2 regions of the Streptomyces sp. NPDC098101 genome follow, and region 2 is predicted to be linked to the other one. Evidence: riboswitches for the same ligand, from Rfam matches in the RefSeq annotation. Region 2 holds a riboswitch; the other holds the start of a gene.

Region 1 (9,063 bases), on a different contig from region 2:
CCGGGAAGGGGACGGGGGCCGGGAGGCGCGTCAGTGGATGCCCACCGGCCAGGTGTGCACCGGCTCCCCCTCCCGCATGAGCGTCCGGTAGCGGCGCGTCGTCGCCGCGAGCGCCGTCTTCCGGTCGAGGCCCGCCTCCAGGGCCCGGTGGAAGGTGTCGACCTGCCAGGACGCGCCGTTCACCCGCAGCCGGCAGCGCTGCTCGATCACCCCGAGGTAGAAGTCCCGGTCGGCGGGTTCGACGTGCCAGGCGTCGAGCCCCGACGCGGCGAGCGGCAGCAGTTCGTCGAGGACGAGCCGTACCGCCGGCAGGGTGGCGACGCCGCCCGCGCGTCCCGGCCGGGGCCAGCGCAGCTCCGCCTCGATGCCGTGGCGGCAGGCCGCGTCGAAGTTGGCCTCGGCGTCCTCGAAGGCCATCCGCTTCCACACGGGCCGGGGCTCGTCGGCGAGCGCGCGCACCAGGCCGTAGTAGAAGGCCGCGTTCGCGATGACGTCCGTCACGGTCGGTCCGGCCGGCAGGACCCGGTTCTCGACGCGCAGGTGCGGGACGCCGTCGACCAGGCCGTACACCGGCCGGTTCCAGCGGTAGACCGTGCCGTTGTGCAGGACGAGCTCCTGGAGGCGCGGCACCCCGCCCCGGTCGAGGACGAGCAACGGGTCCTCCTCGTCGTGGAGCGGGAGGAGGGCGGGGAAGTAGCGGAGGTTCTCCTCGAAGAGGTCGTACGCCGAGTCGATCCACCGCTCCCCGAACCAGGTGCGCGGCCGCACCCCCTGGGCCTGCAGCTCGGGCGGCCGGGTGTCGGTGGCCTGCTGGAAGAGCGGCGGGCGGGACTCCCGCCACAGCTCGCGGCCGAAGACGAAGGGCGCGTTGGCGCCGAGCGCGATCTGCACCCCGGAGACGGCCTGCGCCGCGTTCCAGACGGGGGCGAACCTGGCCGGGGTCACCTGGAGGTGGAGCTGGACCGAGGTGCAGGCGGCCTCGGGGACGATCGACTCCGAGGTGCACCGGAGGTGTTCGACGCCGTGGATGTCGAGGATGAAGTCCTCGCCCCGTGCGGCGAGTATCTGGTCGTTGAGGAGGGCGTAGCGGTCGTTGTCCGACAGGTTCTCGGGGACCAGGTCGTGCTGTTCGAGGGTGGGCAGCACGCCGATCATGACGACGCCCGCGTCGAGCTCCGCCGCCTTGCGGTCGGCGTACCCGATTCCGGCTCCGATCTCCTCCGCGAGCCGGCCGAATACATGGCCTTCCAGCTGGTGGGGAGCGATGTTCACTTCGAGATTGAACATTCCGAGTTCGGTCTGGAAATCGGGGCTCGCGATCTTTTCGAGAACCGGCCCGTTCAACATGCGGGGCAGGCCGTCGGCACCGGCGAGATTGAGTTCGATCTCCACGCCCATGAGATTGCGCGGCCGGTCGAACCTCTTCTCCGCCAGGAGCCTCGCGAGCCCCGCCAGACATTGCTGGAGTTTCCTCCGGTACTGCTGCCGGTCGGACGGGCCGAACCCGTCGGCCACGACCTTCTCGCCCATCGAAGCGTCCTTCCCCGGGTGGGCGGCCGTCACGGCGGCCGCGCGTCACGGACCATGATGCCCACCTCTTTGATCCACAACGCCTGCGGAGGGAGCCTGTCGGAGGATAGGCTGGATGCAGCACCCCAACGGCACATTCCACGGGCATGGAACAGACGACATATACCAATGTCATATTGTCGCTGGATTCGGGGTCGGAATTCAGCCGACCGGCTCCTCGCGGTATCCGCAGGTGGGGACGGTATCGTCCTTCTGATTCCTCTTGAACGCCCCTCGATGACGACCTGATGATGTCTTGTCAGGAATATCGGCGACGTCTAGCGGAAACACTGTGTGAACACATGTCGTATAAACTCCGCGGACGAGGCAGAGTGTTGGCGCCCGGCCATGGCCCCATGGCCCCTCTCTGGCCCCGCCGCCGACAGCGCCGTCGTACCTGCCCACGCGTCACCGTGTCTCCTGAGCGAGAGGCGACCCACCATGCTCCGACCCTCCCCGGCCCCTGCGCCGGCCCTCCGCAGCGTCCTCGCGGCGCTCGGCTCACCGACCGCCGTCCGTGAGGCGCGCACACCCGCCCTGCGGGCCGCGCAGGGACCACTGAGCCCTGAACTCCCCCTGCCCGTCCATGTGTTGGGCGTCACCGGAGCACCGGGACACCCTCCCCGCACCCGGCTCGCCGGATGGCGCTTCCTGATCCGGAACGGGGACCGGACGATCGCCGCCGCGGACACCATGCTCACCCCGGACGGCTGGTCCTTCTCGCACTTCTTCGAGGGGCCGTACGTCTCCGCCACGGAACGGGCCCTGCACCAGGCCGAGGGGCTGCCGGCCACCTACCGGCCGCGGCTGCTCTCCGTGCCGGAGCTGTACATGCTGACCCTCTGGCTGCACGCCGACCCGGAGACGGACGACACCACCGTCGCTCCGGCCACCGACGACCTGTTGGTACCCATGGCCCCCGCGCCACCGGGAATCGCGGCCCACCGGCCCTACCCGGTCGCCGACCTCCTGCCCGTCCTCAGCACGCGCCTCGCGCCGCCGCCCCTCCTGGGCTCGGCGGCGCCCGCCTGATCCACCGTACGCGCGCCGCGCCCCGTGACCCGGGCGGGTCACGGGGCGCACTGCTGTCCGAACCACCCGTCCGAACGCGCCGCCCGAACACCCCTCCCTTACGGACTAGCCCGCTCGGGCCACCCCGAACCACCCGAAGGGACGGGGTGGTTGAGCTGAACCGCCCGTGGGAGTGACGCGTCCTCCCCGGAGAGGACGAGCTGCCGCGAAATCCCTGCGGAAGTCCGTCCCGGGGGCAAGACTTGGACCGGAACCGAACCGACCGACGGGGCGGCCATGAGCGCGCAGAGCCGCAGGACATCCACCACGACGCAGCGAAAGAACCCACCCATGTGCCAGCACCAGCCCGCCTGTCCCACCGCCGACTCCGCCGACCGGGAGGCGGCCCGACTGACGGCACACCACCCGGAGCAGGGCTGGAGCCTGCTGTGCAACGGCGTCCTGCTCTTCGAGGACACCGGTGAACTCCTGCCGGACGGACAGATCATCGCTCCGCACCGGCCGCTCACGGCGGGCCGGGTGACGACCGCCGCCTGAGGAACGCGTACGAGGGACCGAAGCCCGGGGGCCGGCCCGGAGAAGAACTCTCCGGACCGGCCCCCGGTCATGGAACCCCCGTCACGAGGGCGCGGCCCCTCAGTGGTCGTACTCGTCCAGCGGCGGGCAGGAGCAGACCAGGTTCCGGTCGCCGAAGGCGCCGTCGATGCGGCGCACCGGCGGCCAGTACTTGTCGGCGGCCGAGACGCCGGCCGGGAAGACCGCCTCGTCCCGGGTGTAGGCGTGGTTCCACTCGCCGCCGAGCGCGGCCGCGGTGTGCGGGGCGTTGTGCAGCGGGTTGTCGTCCGCCGGCCACTCGCCCGAGGCGACCTTCTCGATCTCGGCCCGGATCGCGATCATCGTGTCGCAGAAGCGGTCCAGCTCGGTCAGGTCCTCGGACTCGGTCGGCTCGATCATCAGCGTGCCGGCCACCGGGAAGGACATCGTCGGCGCGTGGAAGCCGTAGTCGATCAGGCGCTTGGCGATGTCGTCGACGGTGACGCCGGTCGCCTTGGACAGCGGGCGCAGGTCCACGATGCACTCGTGGGCGACCAGACCGGCCGGGCCGGTGTAGAGCACCGGGAAGTGCGGCTCCAGGCGCTTGGCGATGTAGTTCGCCGCGAGCACCGCGACCTGGGTGGCGCGCTTGAGGCCCTCGCCGCCCATCAGGCGCACGTACGACCAGGAGATCGGCAGGATGCCGGCGGAGCCCCACGGGGCGGCCGAGATCGGGCCGACGCCGGTCTCCGGGCCCGCGGTGGGCTGGAGCGGATGGTTCGGCAGGTACGGGGCGAGGTGGGCGCGGACGCCGACCGGGCCGACGCCGGGGCCGCCGCCGCCGTGCGGGATGCAGAAGGTCTTGTGCAGGTTGAGGTGCGAGACGTCGCCGCCGAAGTGACCCGGCTTGGCCAGGCCCACCAGGGCGTTGAGGTTGGCGCCGTCGACGTACACCTGGCCACCGGCCTCGTGGACCTCGGCGCAGATGTCCGCGACGTGCTCCTCGAACACGCCGTGCGTGGACGGGTACGTGATCATCAGGACGGACAGCTCGTCGCGGTACTGGGCGATCTTGGCCCGCAGGTCCTCGACGTCGACCTCGCCGTCGTCGGCGGTCTTCACCACGACGACCTTCATGCCGGCCATCACCGCGGAGGCGGCGTTGGTGCCGTGCGCGGAGGACGGGATGAGGCAGACGGTGCGCTGCTCGTCGCCGTTGGCCCGGTGGTAGGCGCGGACGGCGAGGAGGCCGGCCAGCTCGCCCTGCGAACCGGCGTTGGGCTGGATCGACACCTTGTCGTAGCCGGTGACCTCGGCCAGGCGCTCCTCCAGCTCGGTGATGAGCGTGACGTAGCCCTGGGCCTGCTCGACCGGGGCGAAGGGGTGGATCTGGCCGAACTCGGGCCAGGTCACCGGCTCCATCTCGGTGGTCGCGTTCAGCTTCATCGTGCAGGAGCCGAGCGGGATCATGCCGCGGTCGAGCGCGTAGTCGCGGTCCGCGAGGCGGCGCAGGTAGCGCAGCATCGAGGTCTCGGAGCGGTGCGCGTGGAAGACCGGGTGGGTCAGGTACGCGTCGGAGCGCAGCAGACCGGCGGGCAGCACGTCCTCGGTGGCGGCGTCCAGGGCCTCGACGTCGGCGGTGACGCCGAAGGCGCCCCAGACGGCGACGAGCTGCTCGCGCGTGGTGGTCTCGTCGCAGGAGACCGACACGCGGTCGGCGTCGACGCGGTACAGGTTCACGCCGGCCTCGCGGGCGGCGGCCACGACCTCGTCGGCCTTGCCGGGCACGCGGGCGGTGAGGGTGTCGAAGAAGACGTCCCCGGTCAGCTCGACGCCCCCGGCGCGCAGACCGGCGGCAAGGATCGCGGCGTACCGGTGGGTGCGGCGGGCGATGCCCTTGAGGCCCTCGGGGCCGTGGTAGACGGCGTACATGCCGGCCATGACGGCGAGCAGCACCTGAGCGGTACAGATGTTGCTGGTGGCCTTCTCGCGGCGGATGTGCTGCTCGCGGGTCTGGAGGGCCAGGCGGTAGGCGCGGTTGCCGTCGGCGTCGACGGAGACGCCCACGAGGCGGCCGGGCAGGGAGCGGGCGTGCTTGTCCTGGACGGCCATGTAACCGGCGTGCGGGCCGCCGAAGCCCATCGGGACGCCGAAGCGCTGGGTGGTGCCGACGGCGATGTCGGCGCCGAGCTCGCCGGGCGAGGTGAGCAGGGTGAGCGCGAGCAGGTCGGCGGCGACGGTGACGATCGCGCCGAGCTCGTGGGCGGCGTCGATCAGCGGCTTGATGTCGCGGACGGCGCCGGAGGCACCGGGGTACTGCAGGAGCACGCCGAAGACACCGCGCTCGGCGATCTCGGCCGGGATGCCCTCGCTCAGGTCGGCGACGACGACCTCGACGCCGGTCGGCTCGGCGCGGGTCTCGATGACGGCGATCGTCTGCGGCAGGGCGTCGGCGTCGATCAGGAAGACGCCCTTCTTGACCTTGCCGACGCGGCGGGACAGCGCCATGGCCTCGGCGGCGGCGGTGCCCTCGTCGAGCAGGGAGGCGCCGGAGGTGGGCAGGCCGGTCAGGTCGGCGACCATGGTCTGGAAGTTCAGCAGGGCCTCCAGGCGGCCCTGGGAGATCTCCGGCTGGTACGGCGTGTAGGCCGTGTACCAGGCGGGGTTCTCCATCACGTTCCGGAGGATCACCGGCGGGGTGAAGGTTCCGTAGTAGCCGAGGCCGATCATCGGCGCGAGGACCTGGTTGCGGTCGGCGAGCGTGCGCAGCTCGGCGAGCACCTCGGCCTCGGTGCGCGCGGCCGGCAGGCCCAGCGCCTCGGCGTTCTTGATCACGTCCGGCACCGCGGCGGCGGTCAGTTCGTCGAGCGAGCCGTAACCGACCTGGGCGAGCATCTTGGCCCGGGCCTCGGCGTCGGGCCCGATGTGCCGCTGCTCGAACGGGATGCCCTGCTCGAGCTCGGAGAGCGGAATGCGGTTGGCGGTCATGTACGGAGGCCTCCTGGTCGTCACGACCTGCGAGGGGCACCACGGCGCGGGTGCCCGGACGGCCTCCCCCTCTGTCATCTCAACCTGAGAGTTTCACCGGCACGCCTCGCGGCACGCCGGCTTTCACCGTCGGTGAGAGCGAATGCCGTCGGACATCCGCTCTGCTTTCCAGAGTGACCTCGTCCGCGCGGTACAGGGGCCTGAGAGATTCCGGGGAGGATTTGCTCCTTCGGCGCCCACCGGAAGGTTTCTCCGGGGGACTCTCCCGCACGGGGTCGACAGCCACACCCAGCCTACCAGCGCGGTTGGGGCTCCCTTCGCTCAAGTGGCCGACATCCCGGATGTGCCCTTTGGTAGGGGGTAGAGGAGTTGCGACCAGTTGGAGGGACCGTGCAGACCGACATCGATCCGCGCAGCCTGATCGGCCGCAAGGCGTACGACCGGAACGGACACAAGATCGGGACCGTCGACGAGGTGTACCTCGACGACGCGACCGGCGTCCCGGAGTGGGCCGCGGTCCGCACCGGCCTGTTCAGCAGGGACGCCTTCGTCCCCCTGGAGCCGAGCGACCTGCTCGACGACGGCCTCCACATCCCCTTCGAACGCGCCCTCATCAAGGACGCCCCGGACTTCGGCGTGGGCCGCCACCTCTCCCCGGAGCAGGAACTCCAGCTCTACCGCCACTACAGCCTCGCCCTCCCCCCGCCACCCCACCCGAACCCCCCGGACAAGGACTTCGGCCGCCTGGCGGGCCAGGAAGGCAGCTGACCGGGAACCCCGGCCCGGCCGCCGCCGACGGCGCGAAACCACCCATGGGAAGACCCGCACCTCTGCCCGCCCACCGTCACGGGTGGTGCGGGTGGGAACCCTGCCCGGCCGCAAGGCCGGGCGCACCCCCACGACCCGCAGCCGCCGACGACGCGGCACCACCCCCGGGCAAACCCGCACCCCCACGACCCGCAGCCGCCGACGACGCGGCACCACCCCCGGGAAGACCCGCACCCGGCACCGGCCCCCGTACCAACGGCACCGCCTCCCCCGTCTCCAGCTCCGGATCGTCCACCGCGAAGGTCCGCACCCGCCCCGGCGCCGACCCCGGTTCCTCGAACCGCACGGTGACCCGTCCGAGCCCGCTCCCCTGCACCCACCCGGCCCCGTACACCGCGTGCCGTACGTCGTGCCCGGGCGCCCAGGACCGCTCGGCCGGCTCGGCCGCCACGGCCTCCCCCGCCACCGGAACGTCCTCGGCCTCGACGCCCGCCCCGTCCCGCGCCTCCCCCTCCGCCTCCTGGGCGAACAGATCCTCCTGCGTATAGTCCGCGAGCCCGCTCACCCCCACCCCGAGCAGCCGCACGCCCCCCGTCGTGTCCACCGAGTCGAGCAGCCGCCCCGCCGCCTCCCGCACGACCCCGAGCGCGTCCGTCGGCCCCCGCAGCGTCTCGGACCGGGTCAGCGTCGAGAAGTCGAACCTCCGCACCTTCAGGACGATCGTCCGCCCCGAGTGCCCCGACGCCCGCAGCCGCCCCACGCACCGCTCCGCGAGCCGCTCCACCTCGGCCCGGATCCGCACCCGGTCGTGCAGGTCCACGGCGAAGGTGTCCTCGACAGAGACGGACTTGGCGTCCCGCTCGGCCACCACGGGCCGGTCGTCGTGCCCCTGGGCCATCCGGTACAGCGAGGCCCCGTGCGCCCGCCCCAGGAGCCGTACGAGCTCGTCCTCGCCCGCCTCCGCGAGGTCGGACACCGTCGTCATCCCGGCCCGCCGCAGGTGCTCCCCGGTCGCCGGTCCGACCCCGGGCAGGATCCGCACGGACTTCGGCCCGAGGAGCGCCCGCTCGGTGCCCGGCTCCATCAGGACGAGCCCGTCCGGCTTCGCCTCCTCGGAGGCGATCTTCGCGAGCATCTTGGACCCCGCGAGCCCCACCGACCCGGTGAGCCCCGTCGTCGCGAGGATGTCCGCCCGCAGCCGCTCCCCCACGGCCCGCGCGCTCGCCGTGTCACCGGCCACGCCGCCCGCCTCCAGGTCCACGAAGGCCTCGTCGAGGCTGAGGGGCTCCACGAGCGGGGAGAGGTTCCCGAGCAGCCGCATGACCTGCTCGCTGATCGACCGGTAGAAGGCGAAGCGCGGCACGAGATAGGCCGCGTTCGGCGCGAGCCGCCGCGCCTGGCCCATCGGCATCGCCGAGTGGACCCCGAAGCGGCGCGCCTCGTACGACGCGGTGGCGACCACGCCCCGCGGCCCGAGCCCGCCCACGACCACGGGCTTTCCGCGCAGGCTGGGCTTCGCCGCCTGCTCGGCGGCGGCGAAGAAGGCGTCCATGTCGAGATGCAGGATCGTCGGCGCGGCTCTCACGCCTCCGATGCTCCCCCACGCCACTGACAACGCCCGGCCGCCCCACGACGGGGCCGGCCCGGGAGCCGCCCGGGGAACCGGTTCAGACCGCCCGGTCCCGTCGCCGCCGCGCCAGCTCGTCGCCGGGGTTGTGCCCCACGAGCGTCTCGCCGGTGTCCACCCGCTCCCCGTGCAGCTGCGAGAGCGCCGCCTCCACGTCCCGCCAGACCACCCCGACGGCGATGCCGAAGACGCCCTGACCGCCCTGGAGCAGGTCGACGACCTCGTCGGGCGAGGAGCACTCGTAGACCGTGGCCCCGTCGCTCATGAGCGTCATCCGCTCCAGGTCCCGGAAGCCCCGGGCCCTCAGGTGCTGCACCGCGGCCCGGATGTTCTGCAGGGCCACCCCGGTGTCGAGGAAACGCTTGACGATCTTCAGGACGACGACGTCACGGAAGCTGTAGAGCCGCTGCGTCCCCGACCCGTACGCGGGCCGCACGCTCGGTTCCACGAGTCCGGTGCGCGCCCAGTAGTCCAACTGGCGATAGGTGATGCCGGCGGCCGCGCACGCCGTGGGGCCGCGGTAGCCGATCACCTCGTCGGCCGCG
Region 2 (9,063 bases):
CTTCCACCGCCGCTCCGGTCTTCGACAGCTGGTCCGTCATGCGAGCCTCACTCGGGGGTCGATCACCGCGTACAGAAGGTCCACCACGAGGTTGGCGATGACCACGGAGGCGGCCGTGATGAGGGTGACCGCGAGGATCACCGGCAGGTCGCGGTCGCCGACCGCCTTGAAGGCGGCGTTTCCGAGCCCCGACAGGTTGAACGCGGTCTCGGTCAGGACCGCACCGCCGACGAGGGCGCCGAGGTCCATGCCGAAGATGGTCAGGATGGGGGTCATGGTGGAGCGCATCGCGTGCTTGCCGAGCACGACCGGCTCCGGCAGGCCCTTGGCGCGGGCGGTGCGGATGTAGTCCTCGCCCAGGACCTCCAGCATGGTGGCGCGGGTGAGGCGCGCGTACATCGCCGCGTAGAGGAAGGCGAGGGTGACCCAGGGCAGGAGGAGGCCCGCGAACCACGCGCCCGGGGACTCGGAGATCGGGACGTATTTGGCGTCCAGCCAGCCGAGCTGGGTGCGGAAGAGGAACATCGCCAGCATGGCGGTGAAGTAGATGGGGAGCGAGACACCGGCGAGCGCGGTGACCATCGCGATGCGGTCGACCGCGGTGCCGCGCTTCAGCGCGGAGACGACGCCGGCGGTGACACCCATGAGCAGCCAGAGCACGGCCGCGCCGATGACCATGGAGAGGGTGACCGGGATCCGGTCGACCAGCATGGTCCAGACGTCCTGCTCGGTCTTGAAGGAGTAGCCGAAGCACGGGGCCGCGCAGTGGATGCTGTCGCCGCCGCCCGTGTAGTCCCGGCCGACGAAGATGCCGGAGACGAAGTGCCAGAACTGCACCAGGATCGGCTCGTCCAGGCCCAGCTTCTGCCGGATGCCCTCGATGGAGGCCGGGTCCGCCTGCTTGCCGACGAACATCGCGGCAGGATCGCTGCCGGTCAGCTTGGGAATGAGGAAGAAGATGCTGAGCGTCACGAGCGTGACGACGAGCAGCATCACGACGACCGCGAAGAGTCGCCGGACTATGTATGCAAGCATTCGGTCGGCCGGTCGGCGGCCGGGGGACCCGATCGGGTCCCCCGGCCGCCGCCCTCGGCCATCACCTGCCCTTCGGACCTTGCGGCGGGTGGTGCGCCGGTGGAGCGGGTCGGATTACTTGACGACGCCGAGCGACGCGTAGTCGTAGCGGCCGTTGTAGGCGTCCGCCGTGTAGACGTTGGTCAGCCGGGAGCTGCGCCAGATGATGTTCTTCTCGTGGGTGAAGGGCAGGTAGACCGCCGCCTCGGAGACCTTCGTGTTGATCTGCTTGTAGAGCTCGCCGGCCTTGACCGGGTCGGTCTCCTTCAGCGCCTGGTCGAACAGGCCGTTGACGGCCTTGTCGTTCAGCTCGGAGAAGTTGTTGTTGCCGCTCTGGAGGATGAAGCGGCCGTCGACCAGCGGCTGGAGGAAGCCCTGGCCCGACGGGAAGTCGGCGCCCCAGCCCATGATGATGATGCCGTAGCCCTTCTCCTTGACCACCTTCGGCGAACCGATGATGCCCGAGGTCTGGGCGCCGTCGAACTGGTCGATCTGGGCCTCGATGCCGACGGCCTTCAGCGACTGCTGGAGGGACTCGGCGGTGGCGATCTCGATCGGCTTGTTGTTGCGGACCGCGATGGTCGTCTTGAAGCCGTTCGGCTTGCCGCACTTCGCGAGGGCCTCCTTGGCCTTCGCGACGTCCGCCTTGCCCGCGAGCTTGCCGTACGGGTCGGCCTTCGGGTCGGCGCCCTTGATCGCCGGCGGCAGCATGTTGGAGGCGATGTCGCCACCGGCCTGCGGGCCGCCGCGGGCGGTCTGCAGGGACTTGGAGTCGGCCGCGTAGATGATCGCCTTGCGGCACTCGACGTTGTCGATGACCGTCTGCGGGAAGACCGCGTAGCGGATGAAGCCCGTCTGCGGGTTGTCGATGTTGCCCTTGTGCTGCTGGAGCACCTTCTGGCGGGCGGCGGCGCCGACGCCGGTCGCGTTGATGTCGAGGTCGTACTCGCCCTCGATCAGACGGTTGTCCATGTCGTCGGCGTTCGTGGTGAACGTGACGCTGATCTTGTCCGGCAGCGCCTTGCGGATCGTGTCCGTCTTGGCGTCCCACTTGTCGTTGCGGACGAGCTTGATCGACTTGTTGGGGGTGTAGGACTCCCACTTGTACGGACCGGAGGAGAAGGGCTTCAGGCCGTACTTGGACTTGGTGTCCTTGTCCTGGCGGACCGGGGAGGCCGCGGGCATCGCCAGCATCTGCAGGAAGTCGCCGTTGGCGACCGGCAGCTTGAAGACGATGGTCTTGTCGTCCGGGGTCTCGATGGCCTTCAGGCCGAGCTTGTCCGGGGTGGTGTCCTTGTACGGGCCCTTGTACTCGCCCTTGGGGTCGAGGACCTGCTGGAGGTAGATCGGGCCGCCGGAGATGACGTCCTGCGCCCAGATGCGCTCGATGCCGTACTTGATGTCCTTGGAGGTGATCGGCTTGCCGTCCTCCCAGGTGATCCCGTCCTTCAGGGTGAAGGTGTAGGTCAGGCCGTCGGCCGAGACCTTGCCGGTGTCGGTGGCGAGGTCGGAGACCAGCTCGGTGGAGGCGGCGCCGGGCTCGGCCTTGAAGGTGACCAGCTGGCGGGTGTAGTAGCGGGCGAAGTCCCACACGAAGCCGTAGTAGCCGCGCTGCGGGTCCCACGAGTCGGCCTCCTGCGAGCCGATGAACTTCAGCTCGCCGCCCTTCTTGTCGGAGGCGTTGAGGACCTTGTTGACGCCGCCGTTGAAGGCGAGGCCGTCCTTGCCCTTGTCACCGCTGCCGTTGCCGCCGTTGCCGCCGCCGCAGGCGGTGGTGACGACCATCGTGGCCGCTGCGAGCAGCGCGCCCGCGGCGATTCTGCGCTTCTGAGAGCTCATCAGGGTCATGGGTCTCGCAACCTCCGGGATAGTGGCGGCCGTTACGGCGGTCCGCCGAGGGGGATGTGCCTCCTGTCGACAGCGGCAGGGGCTGGTCATGCGGGTCGTCGGCGAACGGTCAGCGGGAGCCCTTCGGGTCGAGCGCGTCGCGCACGCCGTCGCCGAAGAGGTTGAACGCCAGAACGGTGATGAAGATCGCGAGGCCGGGGATCACCATGAACAGGGGGTCCGACTCGTAGGTGTTGACGGCCTTGGACAGCATCTGTCCCCAGGAGGCGGTGGGAGGCTTCACGCCCGCGCCGAGGAAGCTGAGTGCCGCTTCGGTGAGGATGTTGGTCGGGATCATGAGGGTCGCGTAGACCGTGATCGGGGCGACCAGGTTGGGCAGCAGCTCCTTGCGGAGGATGTAGAGGCGGCCGGCGCCCAGACTGCGGGCGGCCTCCACGTACTCGCGCTCGCGCAGCGAGAGGGTCTGGCCGCGGACGATGCGGCCGACGTACGGCCAGCCGAAGAAGCCGATCACCACGACGAGGGCGCCGATGCGCACGCCCGAGCCCTCGATGCCGAAGAGCTCGTTGGGCAGCACCGAGACCAGCGCGATGGTGAAGAGCAGCTGCGGGAAGGCGAGCATGACGTCCATGACCCGGCTGAGGGCCGCGTCGATCCAGCCGCCGAAGTAGCCCGCGACGATGCCGAGGACGGTGCCGAGGAGGACCGCGAAGACCGCCGCGAGGAAGGCGACGAGCAGGGAGATCCGGGCGCCGTAGACGATGCGGCTGAAGACGTCGCGGCCGTTGACCGGCTCGACCCCGAGGAGGAAGTCGGAGCTGATGCCACCCCAGGAGCCGATCGGGGTGCCGAAGAGCGGGTCGATCTGGTCCTCGTGGAACTCGTCCGGCGGGTGGCCGAGGAGACCGACGATCAGCGGCGCGAAGACCGCGACCAGGATGAGGAAGACGACGACGCAGGCGCCGGCGAGGGCGAGCTTGTCGCGCTTGAGGCGGGTCCAGGCGATCTTCCAGGGCGAACGGCCCTGGATTCCCTTGTCGGAGGGGCCGGGGGTGCCGGGATCGGCGGGCACGCCGTCGACGGTGGCGGTCGACGCGCCCGCACTGGTCTCGTGCAGTGGTGCCGTCATCGTGGTGAGGACCCCTCTCGGCCGCCGGTAGCCGGCCCTTGCCCGCCGCGGGTAGCGGCTCGGTGGAACAACCTGCCGGGTACCTGCGCGAAAAGGAGCGGAACACCCGGTGTTCCGGGGAGTCTTCAATGCGCTCGTGATCACCCGCCAGCCCTGACGGGGAATGTTTGCTCAAACGTGATGCGGTGCTGCGACTTCCGTTATCCGGACGCCGCACGGGTGTGAGCGGACCATCTCGGCCCCTCTTCCCCTCAATCGGACATGTCACCCAACTGGGCGTTTGAGCTCTTCAATTGGGGCGAACGATGGCCTCCGGCGAGGCCGGTGGGGGCCCTGGGGAAGAAGGGGCCGTCTCAGTATCCGGACGGAGCCGCCGGCGGGTACCCGTACCCCGGGGCGGGGGCGGAGCCGCGTCCCGCGTGCGCCTCGCGGTCGTAGAAGGGCCGCGCGTTCGCCAGCAGCCAGAGCGCCACCGGGTCGTACGCGTCGGAGAGGGCGACCGTCGAGACGGGCAGCCCGTCGGGGACGGAGCCGATGGACTGGCGCATCATCGACCGGACCGTGTCGACGGCCGCCGGGGAGGTGTCGTACAGGTCGAGCCCGATGACGAGGTACGGGGAGCCGAGCGCGGGCTGCACCCAGCCGCGGCGCAGCGCCCGGACGGCCGGGGTGCGGTGCGCGTTCTGCGTGATCAGGGCGTAGAACTGCGGGATCTCCAGGGCGGGCTCGGTGACGCGCAGCGGACCGGCGGGCATCCGGTCGAGGCCGGTGGCGATCCGGCGCAGGTCGGCCCAGGGAATGCCGACGCCGCCGCCGGGGGCGTGCGGATTCAGCCAGACGCCCCAGCGGTCGGGGTAGAGGGCACGGGCGATCTCGCGGCCGGTGACGCGCTCGTGGGCGCGGTTCCAGCCGGAGGCGGCGAGCTCCTGGTCGGAGGTGACGCAGGGCGCGTAGCCGAAGCCGTCGACCTCCATGTTCCCGTACTGGGCGTCGGGCGAGCCGGGCGAGCCCTGCCAGAGCAGCATCCGGAGCTCGCCGTCGGCGAGGGCGTGCAGCAGCCGCTCGTACGCGTCGTAGCGTCCGGGTGCCACCTGGCGCAGCATGTGCTCGACCTGACCGGTCGCAGCGGTGCCTGACGCGCTCACCCTGGGTCCCGCCCCTCTTCCGTCCACCACGTCTGTACGGCCACCGGGTCAGGTGCGGCCGTCGAACCGTTCCGTCGAACCGGTCCCGTCGAATCAGTTCAGCTTAAACACGGTGCCGCTCACACGGCGGCGCGCTGGTAGAAGGGGCGGACCCGCTCCACCATCCAGTCGCCCACCGGGTCCTGCGCCATGTCGAGCAGGATGAGGTTGACCGGCCAGGCGACCTCGACGCGGCCGAGGGCCCGGCCGAGGGCGTCCAGGGGGGCGGTGCGGTCGGCGCCCTCCCAGTGGGAGAGCTGGACGCCGATGAAGAGGGCCGGTTCGGTGCCCTCGACGCTGGCGAGGGCGCGGCGGGCGCTGGCGACGACGCCGGTGGCCTCGAACTCGGCGGAGGCGGCGGCGAGGAAGTCGACGGGGTCGTCCTGCCAGTCGGGCTCGAAGAGCCGGACGCGGCCGCCGGACGCGGGCCCGTCGAGCGGGGTCCGGCCGGCCCGGCAGAGCTCGGCGACGGCGGGCGGGGGCAGCGGGACGCCGACGGTGCCGCCGGGGTTCACGGCGATGCCGAGCTGCGGGGGCAGGCCGCGGGCGAAGTCGCGGGCGGGGGCGACGGCGAAGGACATGTGGTCGCCGGCGCAGGCGCGGAGCTGCTGCTCGGAGCTGAAGACGGGGACGTAGGCCGCGCCGTCGATCTCCAGGGTGGCGAGGTCCAGGTCGGCGCTGTCGGGGCCGCCGCCGTTGGGCAGGGGGACCCAGACGGGGCTGCGGCCCAGCACCTCCAGGAGGCGGGCTCCCGCCCCGGGGTCGCCGAGCGAGGCGGCGAGCACCTCTTCGAGCTCGTTGCCCGGCCACGTCACGTCCACGGTCCCGTTCCCCTTCTCCGCACGGCCTGCCGTACCCGGCCGCCCGGCAGCACCCTAACGCCGCCCCGGCACCGCCGTGGCCAGAAGAGAAGGGTACGAGCGCCCCGGAGGGGCCGTACCGGAGGCCCGTCGGTCAGGCGGCCTCCCCGAAGGAGATCGTCCGGAGGGCGTCGGCTGCGCCCCGGTCGAGCAGGGTCGCCGAGGCGCAGCCGGGCGGGAGCCGGCCGGCCTCGACGGCCCGCAGCAGCCGGCCGACGGCGCGCCGGTGGCGGGCGAAGGCGTACGCGGAGACGCCCCGGCCCCGGGCGTCCTGCCCGGCCCTGGCGGTGTCCGGGGTGACGTCGAGGAGGACCAGGTGCAGGTCGCTCCCCCGGCGGCGGGCCTCGCGGGCGAGCCAGCCGCGCACCCAGGACTGGGTGCCGCAGTCGTGCACGATCACGCTCGCGCCGGAGCGCAGGGCGCGGCGCAGCCCGGCGTAGTGCGCGATCCGGACCAGGGGGCGGTAGACCGCGTACGGCAGGAGGCCGGGCATCCGGGCCTCCCAGCGCTCCCGGGCGTCCTGGGAGTCGACGCCCCGGCCCCCGGCGGTCCGTCGCATGAGGGTGGACTTGCCGCTGCCGGGCAGCCCGGAGACGACCACGAGGTCTCCGGCCGCGAAGACGAGGGCGCGGGGGCCCCGGTCCCCGCGCTCGCGCAGGTCCCGCAGGAGCCGGCCCCGTCCCCGGGTCCGGGCGCGGGCCCGTGGGGACGGTATGCCGGTACTCGTCGCATACGCGCCGGTGTGCTGGAACGTCATCGCTTCTCCCCCTGCCGGGCCTCAGGAGACCCTTCCCAAGAAGTGTAAAGAAACGGTAATGGGGCACAAGCGATTTGCCGCGCCGACACCGCGTGCAATGATGTGCCCGCCAGGCGCGCACAGTCGCCTGTACAACCGCATACCGGCCGTTCGAATCCGCGCGGGAGAGTTCCGGAGCACTGTGGGTCGTCCACAGAGTGCGTCCGGGCGCCGAAGGAGCAAGACCCTCCCTTGAATCTCTCAGGCCCCGTACCGCGTGGATGAGGCAGATCTGAAAAGCGGGACACCGTGGTGTCCCCACCCAAGGTGCAAGCCGGGATCTCGGTGACGAGATGCCCCCGGTGAACCTCTCAGGTTCCATGACAGATGGGGAGGACGTCCTCGCCCGTCATGTCTTCGTCACCGAACGCCCTTGGGACCCGGGAGCCACCCCATGACCTCTGCCCCCCGCCTGACCGCCCTCGACGCGCTGCATCGTTCCCTGGGCGCGACCATGACCGACTTCGCGGGCTGGGACATGCCGCTGCGGTACGGCAGCGAGCGCGACGAGCACAACGCCGTCCGCACCCGGGCCGGCCTCTTCGACCTCTCCCACATGGGCGAGATCACCGTCACCGGCCCGCAGGCCGTCGACCTCCTCGACTTCGCCCTGGTCGGCAACATCTCCACGGTGGGCACCGGCCGCGCCCGGTACACGATGATCTGTCGCGAGGACGGCGGCATCCTGGACGACCTGATCGTCTACCGCCTGGGCGAGACCGAGTACATGGTCGTCGCCAACGCCTCCAACGCCCAGACCGTCCTGGACGCCCTCACCGAGCGCGCGGCCGGCTTCGACGCCGAGGTCCGCGACGACCGCGACGCGTACGCCCTGATCGCGATCCAGGGCCCGGAGTCCCCCGGCATCCTGAAGTCGGTCACCGACGCCGACCTGGACGGCCTGAAGTACTACGCCGGTCTGCCGGGCACGGTCGCGGGCGTGCCCGCGCTGATCGCCCGCACCGGCTACACCGGCGAGGACGGCTTCGAGCTCTTCCTGAAGCCGGAGCACGCCGAGGGCGTGTGGCAGGCGCTGACCGCGGCCGGCGAGGGCGTCGGCCTGATCCCCTGCGGCCTGTCCTGCCGCGACACGCTCCGCCTGGAGGCGGGGATGCCGCTGTACGGCCACGAGCTGACCACCTCCCTCACCCCCTTCGACGCCGGTCTCGGCCGGGTCGTGAAGTTCGAGAAGACGACCAACGAGGGCCGTTTCGTCGGCCGCGAGGCCCTGGAGAAGGCCGCCGAGCGCGCCGAGACCGCCCCGCCGCGCAAGCTGGTCGGCCTGATCGCCGAGGGCCGCCGGGTCCCGCGCGCCGGCTTCTCCGTCGTCAAGGACGGCGCGGTGATCGGCGAGGTCACCTCCGGGGCCCCGTCCCCGACCCTCGGAAAGCCGATCGCGATGGCGTACGTGGACGCGGCGCACGCGGAGCCCGGCACCCAGGGTGTAGGTGTGGACGTCCGGGGCACCCACGAGCCGTACGAGGTCGTGGCGCTGCCGTTCTACAAGCGCCAGAAGTGACGAAGTCGTCCTCCTCCGCGTCTCACCCCGCAAGACCCACGTTCATCAGCACTCCCCCGATCCAGGAGAATCAGGTCATGAGCAACCCCCAGCAGCTGCGGTACACCAAGGAGCACGAGTGGCTGTCGGACGCCGAGGACGGCGTCGCGACCGTCGGCATCACGGAGTTCGCGGCCAACGCGCTCGGTGACGTCGTCTACGCCCAGCTCCCCGAGGTCGGCGACACCGTCACCGCGGGCGAGACCTGCGGCGAGCTGGAGTCGACGAAGTCCGTGAGCGACCTGTACTCCCCCGTCTCGGGTGAGGTCGTCGCCGCCAACCAGGACGTGGTGGACGACCCGTCCCTGGTGAACACGGCTCCGTTCGAGGGTGGCTGGCTGTTCAAGGTGCGCGTCGCGGGTGAGCCGGACGACCTGCTCACCGCCGACGAGTACGCCGCGTTCTCCGCCGGGAACTGAGACCGGGCCCGAGACCCCTTAGGGATCGATTCATGTCGCTTCTGAACACTCCCCTCCACGAGCTGGACCCCGACGTCGCCGCCGCCGTCGACGCCGAGCTCCGCCGTCAGCAGTCCACCCTCGAGATGATCGCCTCGGAGAACTTCGCTCCGGTCGCGGTCATGGAGGCGCAGGGCTCCGTCCTCACCAACAAGT

The links. A riboswitch is a leader RNA that binds a small molecule or an ion and turns the genes downstream of it on or off. The one in region 2 is predicted to bind glycine.
Region 1: linked by a shared signal. The riboswitch ahead of gcvP (aminomethyl-transferring glycine dehydrogenase) and the one ahead of gcvT (glycine cleavage system aminomethyltransferase GcvT) in region 2 are both predicted to bind glycine.

The regions. Positions count from the first base shown of each region.
Region 1 covers NZ_JBIWAS010000004.1:989,783-998,845, forward strand. Annotated here, with positions in the region: gene ACIQVI_RS22790 (glutamate--cysteine ligase) at 31-1,530, opposite strand; gene ACIQVI_RS22795 (hypothetical protein) at 2,011-2,601, shown strand; gene ACIQVI_RS22800 (DUF5999 family protein) at 2,932-3,138, shown strand; gene gcvP (aminomethyl-transferring glycine dehydrogenase) at 3,238-6,123, opposite strand; glycine riboswitch at 6,302-6,401, opposite strand; gene ACIQVI_RS22810 (PRC-barrel domain-containing protein) at 6,514-6,891, shown strand; gene ACIQVI_RS22815 (DNA polymerase IV) at 6,968-8,476, opposite strand; gene bldO (whiB transcriptional repressor BldO) at 8,559-9,063, opposite strand, start outside.
Region 2 covers NZ_JBIWAS010000003.1:1,153,569-1,162,631, reverse strand. Annotated here, with positions in the region: gene ACIQVI_RS18330 (ABC transporter ATP-binding protein) at 1-40, opposite strand, end outside; gene ACIQVI_RS18325 (ABC transporter permease) at 37-1,035, opposite strand; gene ACIQVI_RS18320 (ABC transporter substrate-binding protein) at 1,150-2,922, opposite strand; gene ACIQVI_RS18315 (ABC transporter permease) at 3,032-4,051, opposite strand; gene ACIQVI_RS18310 (enhanced serine sensitivity protein SseB C-terminal domain-containing protein) at 4,405-5,196, opposite strand; gene ACIQVI_RS18305 (enhanced serine sensitivity protein SseB) at 5,316-6,056, opposite strand; gene ACIQVI_RS18300 (AAA family ATPase) at 6,190-6,852, opposite strand; glycine riboswitch at 7,004-7,117, shown strand; gene gcvT (glycine cleavage system aminomethyltransferase GcvT) at 7,286-8,410, shown strand; gene gcvH (glycine cleavage system protein GcvH) at 8,488-8,868, shown strand; gene glyA (serine hydroxymethyltransferase) at 8,901-9,063, shown strand, end outside.